Linked DNA regions of Thiosocius teredinicola. The main gene of each other region encodes a partner of the protein of the gene in region 2 in a complex. Links are inferred from orthologs where the notes say so. Each region holds a gene or a part of one and is shown on either strand. Other genes may lie near its edges. The genes, in order: cheY and B1781_RS02975.

Region 1 (3,114 bases), 770 kb from region 2 along the record:
GCCGCGGCGTCATCTGCCGGCGCGCTACTGAACTTGCCCTTGCCATGCAGCTCATCGAGCAGGGCTTCAAACTCGTCTTCGGTGATCTCGTCGCTGGTCGGGGTCGGGGCCGCGGCTGCTGCTGCGGGGGCGGCTTCGGTCTCGCCTTCTGCCGCGCCGCCGAACTTGCCCTTGCCATGCAACTGGTCGAGCAGTGCCTCGAACTCTTCTTCGGTAATATCGTCGCCGCCCGGTGCAACACCGGCCGCATCATCGGCTGCAGGCGCAGGCGCTGCCTCGGCCACCGGCTCGGGTTCCGCCACCGGTTCAGGTTCGGCTTGAACTTCAGGTTCGGCCGCAGGCGCTTCGGCGACCGCCTCGGCCTCGTCGCCACTGCCGTCATCGGGCTGGGTCAGCACTTCGAGGCGCGCCAGCAGATCCGGGTCGGCCGGCTCCGGCATTTCGCCTTCGACCAGGCGCTCCATCATTTCATTAACAACGTCCAGCGACTGCAGGATGGTATCCATGACGTGCGGCGTGACCGCGCGCTGCCCCTGGCGCAAAACGTTCAACAAGTCTTCGGCACGGTGGCAGGTCTCTACCAGCGGTGTAATCGCGAGGAATCCGGCACCGCCCTTGACGGTATGGAAACCGCGGAAGATCGCGTTCAGCAGATCCATGTCTTGCGGACTCTGCTCGAGATCGACCAGCTGTTCACCCAACTGCTCGAGGATCTCGTTGGCCTCTACCAAAAAGTCCTGGAGGATTTCGTCGTCTGCATCGAGACTCATCGTTTAGAACCCCAAACTTGAGAGCAGGTCATCGACGTCGTCTTGACCGCTAACCACATCGCCTTTGTCGACACCCGGTACTGCCGGCCCTTCCGCCGTGATATCCGGGCCGCTAGGCTGTTCTTCATCTTTCGGCTTCGCTTTGGCACCCGACAAGCGAACCAGCTCGACCAGCTTGCCTTCCACATCGTTGACCAGCTTGATCACCTTGCGGATCACCTGGCCGGTCAGATCCTGATAACCCTGGGCCATCAGCACTTCCGACAGCTTGCTGTGCAGTGCCTCTGAATTGGCCTGCGTGGCACCGAGAAACTTGCTGATCTCTGTGCTCAGATCACGGAAGTCGTCGACCGTCATCTGGCGCGAATTGAATTTGTCCCACTGTTCCGACAGGTGGTGCGCATCGTTGCGCAGGGTATCGGCCAGCGGCAGGCTGTCCTCAACCGCGCCGAGCGTGGTGTTGGCCGCCTGTTCGGTAGTCTGAATAACGTATTCCAGTCGTTCCGCCGCGTTCGGCATCTCAGTCTCGGCGATGTTCGCCAACTGGGCGTCCATCACAAAGCCATTGATCGAATCATGCAGCTCACGGGTCAGCCGGCCCACTTCCTGAAACAACATGCTGTCACGGAAACCTGCAAGCTGTGCGATAACCGAAATCGCTGCATCCTCGCTGCCGGATTCCAAGTGATCGACCAACGTTTTGGCCAGCTCCAGTTTTTCGCTTACTTGCTCGGGATTCTGTGCCATTAGGGTTTCCATAGTGCTGATCAGGCCGCGACGCGCTCAAAGATCTTGTTGATCTTTTCTTCCAGCGTGCCGGCAGTGAACGGCTTGACAACGTAACCGTTGACGCCCGCCTGGGCAGCTTCGACGATCTGTTCGCGCTTCGACTCGGCAGTAACCATCAGTACCGGCAGGGACTTGAGTTTTTCGTCGGCGCGCACGGCCTTGAGCAGGTCGATACCCTGCATACCGGGCATGTTCCAGTCGGTGATCAGAAAGTCGAAATTTCCACTCTGCAGCAGCGGTAGCGCGGTCATGCCATCGTCAGCTTCCTGTGTATTGGTGAAGCCAAGATCCCGCAGCAGGTTTTTGATAATCCGGCGCATCGTGGAGAAGTCGTCCACAACAAGGATCTTCATGTTCTTGTCCAAAGCAACCTCCGCACATCAGACAATGTGGCCCCGACGAAAAGGCCCGATTAATTGATTCATCCGGCGTATCGGCACTACGCCGAAAAACCGTAGGGATTTTTTTCTTGAAAAAGCTTATTTGAGCCCGTCTTCGGGCAGCCACTCGCCCAGACGCGAACGCAAACGCAATGCGGCCTGACTGTGTATCTGGCAGACGCGTGATTCGCTCACGCCGAGCACCTGGCCGATCTCGCGCAGGTTCAGCTCTTCGTCGTAATACAGGGCAATTACGAGGCGCTCGCGTTCCGGCAGGCTGGCGATGGCATCGCCGAGGGCTTCGCGGAAACGGCTCTTTTCCAGGCCGCGGTCGGGACCGTCTTCGAGCGAGTTACGCGTGCGTGCGGCCGTGGCGCCGCCTTCGTGCGGCACAACCTCGCCCACTTCACTCAGTTCTTCGTAGCTGAAGATGCGCGCACCCGACGCGTCCTGCAGAACCTGGTGGTATTCCTCGATCGACATGCCGAGCGATTCGGCAACCTCGACATCACGTGCGTCACGCCCTTCGGTGTTCTCGATCTCACGCATCGCATCGGCGACCATGCGCGCCTTGCGGTGTACCGAACGCGGCGTCCAGTCGGAACGGCGGATCTCGTCGAGCATCGCGCCGCGAATACGGATGCCGGCGTAGGTTTCGAAGCTCGCACCCTGGCTCGCATCGTAGTTGCGGCTGGCCTCGATCAAACCAATCATGCCCGCCTGAATGAGATCTTCGGCCTGCACCGACGGCGGCAGACGGTTCATCAGGTGGTAGGCGATGCGTTTTACCAGCGGCGCATGCCGGGTCACCAGGTCATCAAAACTTTGGTCTTTAACTGCATCATAAGTTGCAAGATTGCTCACAGCACCATCTCCCCATAGTCACTGGAATATTTGATAAGACGCTCGACGAAGAACTGCACCTGGCCATTTGCACCGCTCGGCTGCGGCCATGTTTCTATTTTTTTGGCCAGGCTGCGAAACACCTGCGCAGCCTTGCTGCGAGGGAACGCCTGTACTACCGGCTTTTGCGCCCGTACGGCTTTGCGCACACTCTCATCGAAAGGAATCGCACCCATGAAGCTCAGGGTGACGTCGAGGTACCGGTCGGTGACCCGGCACATCTTGGTATACAACTCGCGGCCTTCCTGCGCGCTGCGGATCATGTTGGCCAG
Region 2 (3,244 bases):
CGTCGTCCGTTACCAAACCGGTGATGTTCTCGGTTGGTACGTTGGCCCCGAATTCCGGTGTGCCGACGATGTGCTCTTCACGTGCGACCAGAACGTCGGAAACGGCATCCACGACGAGACCGATCGAACGCTGCTCGCCGCGTCTGTCAGTAGTACGCACGACAATAACCACCGTCTCCTTGGTGTACTCTTCCGCTTCAAGATTAAATCGCAGACGCAGATCCATGATCGGCACGATGGTGCCGCGCAGGTTGATCACGCCCTTGACGTAGTGCGGTGAGTTCGGGATGCGAGTGACCTGCTCCCAGCCACGAATCTCCTGAACTTCAAGGATGTTCACGCCGTACAGTTCATCGGCCAGCACGAAGGTCAGGTACTCGACGCCTGCGCCTTCGTCCTCTTCGACTTCGACAGTGTTATCGACATCGGTCATTGCTATACCTCTTCGCGATCAAGCGGTCAGGGCCAGATGCGGGCGGCCGCGGCCGCCTCCGTTCTTCGCCAGGCGCATCAGTCCCGGGATGTCGATGATCAGTGCCACCGAGCCGTCGCCGAGAATGGTCGCGCCGGAGATGCCATCGACCTTGCGATAGTTGGCCTCGAGCGACTTGATGACCACCTGTTGCTGGCCAAGCAGATCGTCGACGAACAGACCGCACTTGCGACCCTCGCCTTCGACCACCACCAGAATGCCATCGGTCAGTTTGTGCGCATCGTGTTCTTGGATACCGAACGCCTCGTGCATGCGCACGATCGGCAGGTACTCGTCACGCAGCTTAAAGGTTTCACCTTTGCCGGCGACGGTACTGAGCATCGACTCATCGATCTGAATGGACTCGATGATGGATACCAGCGGAACGATGTAGATCTCTTTGCCGATACGAATCGTCTGACCATCGAGGATCGCCAGCGTCAGCGGCAGACGCACGATGATCGCGCTGCCCTCACCCGGCGTTGATTCAATCTCAATCGCACCGCCGAGTTCGTTGATGTTTCGCCGCACCACGTCCATGCCGACTCCGCGGCCCGACACATCGCTGACCTGTTCTGCCGTAGAGAATCCAGGCTGGAAAATCAGGTCGTACACGTCTTTGTCGCTGAGGTTGTCTTCCGCTTTGACCAGACCGCGTTCGATCGCCTTGTTGAGAATCTTGTCGCGCGGCAGACCGCGCCCGTCGTCGCGAATCTCGATAACGATATTGCCGCCACGGTGCGATGCGCCGAGATAGACGGTGCCCGTCTCGGGCTTGCCGGCCGCCACGCGCTCTTCGGGGGTCTCGATACCGTGGTCGAGGCTGTTGCGCACGAGGTGCACCAAGGGGTCACCGATCTTCTCGATAACCGTCTTGTCGACCTCGGTGTTTTCACCGCTCATCTTCAGCTCGATCTTCTTACCGAGCTTGGTACTCAGGTCGTGCACCAGGCGCGGGAAACGGCTGAACGAGAAACTGATCGGCACCATGCGGATACCCATGACACTTTCCTGCAGTTCACGGGTATGGCGCTCGAGCTGTGTCAGCCCCTCGCGCAGGCGCTCTACACGGCTCATGTCGAAATCGTTGCCGAGCATGCCCAGCATCGACTGGGTGATAACCAACTCACCGACCATGTTGATCAGCGCATCGATCTTGTGAATATCGACGCGGATGGAGCTCGAAGCCGCCGAACCGCTTGCCTGGCGGCGGTCGTTGCCCTGGCGCCGATCGCTACCGGACGCGCGACGCTCCGCCTGGCGGCGTTCGACCGGCGGCGGGGCGGCCTGCACGGCGGGCGCAGCCGGCTGATCGGGTTGTGCCTGTTGTGCGGGCGCGGCAGCGGCCTGGGTCGCATCGAAGCCCTCAGGCAGGATTGGGATCACGGCGAAATCGCAGTCATCTTCCACCCATTCAAAAATCTCGTCGATCTGAGTCTTCTCGATGGCCCCGATCAGGCGCAGATCCCATGACAGGTAGCTGTCTTCGGGCTCGAGTTCTTCCAGCGACGGCAGGTCCGACACGTCGCAAGTCGACGTCAGCTCACCGAGCTCGCCGAGTTCACGGATGATGCGCAGCGGATCGTTGCCGGTGCGCATCAGATGTTGGTGCGGACGGAAGACGATCTTCCAGCCGATGGGTTCGACCTCGGCCTCGGCCTCGGCCTCGGGCTGGGCTGCTTCGACAGGTTCACTCGCCGCAACGTCTGCAGCCACGGCGCCACTGCCATCTTTGTCAGCCAGCACCCGCTCCAACTCAGCGCTTTGTTCCTTGACCCGCTCTTCGTCGGCACTTCCGCCGTCGCGTGCGGCAATCAGCATCTCGCGCAACACATCGACGGATTGCAACAGCACGTTGACCGCGTCGGCAGTCACCTCGCGGCGGCCGTCGCGCATCTCGTCGAGCAAGGTCTCCATCACATGCGTGAAGTTCGAGACGTCGCTGAATCCGAACGTACCACTACCACCCTTGATCGAGTGTGCGGCCCGAAAGATCGCATTGATCTCTTCCGAGTCCGCGGCTCCCGGGTCCATGCCCAAAAGCCCCGACTCCATTACATCCAGGCCTTCGAAGCTCTCTTCGAAGAACACCTGGTGGAACTGCGCCATATCAAAGCTCATTCCGCTCTCCTGTCGGTTTGACCGGTTCGAGCGATCAGCTCAAAACTTTCTTGACGGTGTTCAGCAATTGGTCCGGATTGAACGGCTTGACGATCCAACCGGTGGCGCCGGCAGCTTTGCCCTGCTGCTTTTTGTCGGCCCCGGATTCCGTGGTCAACATCAGCAACGGCGTGAACTTGTAACTGGGCAGGGTGCGCAGTTCCTTGATCAGCGAGATGCCATCCATGTTGGGCATGTTGACGTCGGTGATAACCAGATTGACCGAGCGACTTTTTGCGATGTTCAGAGCTTCTACGCCGTCAGCAGCTTCGACGACGTCATAGCCTGCACCTTTGAGGGTAAAAGCGACCATTTGGCGCATTGATGCTGAGTCATCTACAGCCAGGATACTTGCTGCCATATTCTCGAACTCCTCGTTGAATTCAGCTGATACGTTTCCATTCGACAGCGGACGAAGCTGGCGAAGTGCCAAGCGCATGCCTGCAGCGTGTAGCCTGATAGCGGTTCGCAGACGCAGCGCGGTTCTAGGCGGTATCGACGTTCGAGGCGGATTCTTTAGGCGCTGCAGCGAGGATATTTAGCGGGTATCTGGCGTGGTATTAGCGCCGATACGGGGGGCTGGCGGTAGCGCCCGAATGGCTGTCGAAGGCG

Evidence for each region.
Region 1: the proteins of B1781_RS02975 (region 2) and cheY are in contact, whole or in part, in a solved structure (PDB 1A0O), measured with the Escherichia coli proteins. The link is inferred for Thiosocius teredinicola from one-to-one orthologs.

The regions. Positions count from the first base shown.
Region 1 is NZ_CP019936.1:1,393,653-1,396,766, reverse strand. The notes cover bases 226-3,017. They hold cheY (chemotaxis response regulator CheY), read right to left. Parts: upstream 1,913-3,017; coding sequence 1,538-1,912; downstream 226-1,537. Other genes in these bases: B1781_RS06825 (P-loop NTPase), read right to left, coding at 2,800-3,017; B1781_RS06830 (RNA polymerase sigma factor FliA), read right to left, coding at 2,039-2,803; B1781_RS06840 (protein phosphatase CheZ), read right to left, coding at 774-1,517; B1781_RS06845 (chemotaxis protein CheA), read right to left, coding at 226-770. Also shown: more of B1781_RS06845, read right to left, coding at 1-225; more of B1781_RS06825, read right to left, coding at 3,018-3,114. UniProt on the Escherichia coli protein: Involved in the transmission of sensory signals from the chemoreceptors to the flagellar motors.
Region 2 is NZ_CP019936.1:627,548-630,791, reverse strand. Bases 23-2,944 are described here. They hold B1781_RS02975 (chemotaxis protein CheA), read right to left. Parts: upstream 2,594-2,944; coding sequence 452-2,593; downstream 23-451. Other genes in these bases: B1781_RS02970 (response regulator), read right to left, coding at 2,628-2,944; B1781_RS02980 (chemotaxis protein CheW), read right to left, coding at 23-433. Also shown: more of B1781_RS02980, read right to left, coding at 1-22; more of B1781_RS02970, read right to left, coding at 2,945-2,993. UniProt on the Escherichia coli protein: Involved in the transmission of sensory signals from the chemoreceptors to the flagellar motors. CheA is autophosphorylated; it can transfer its phosphate group to either CheB or CheY.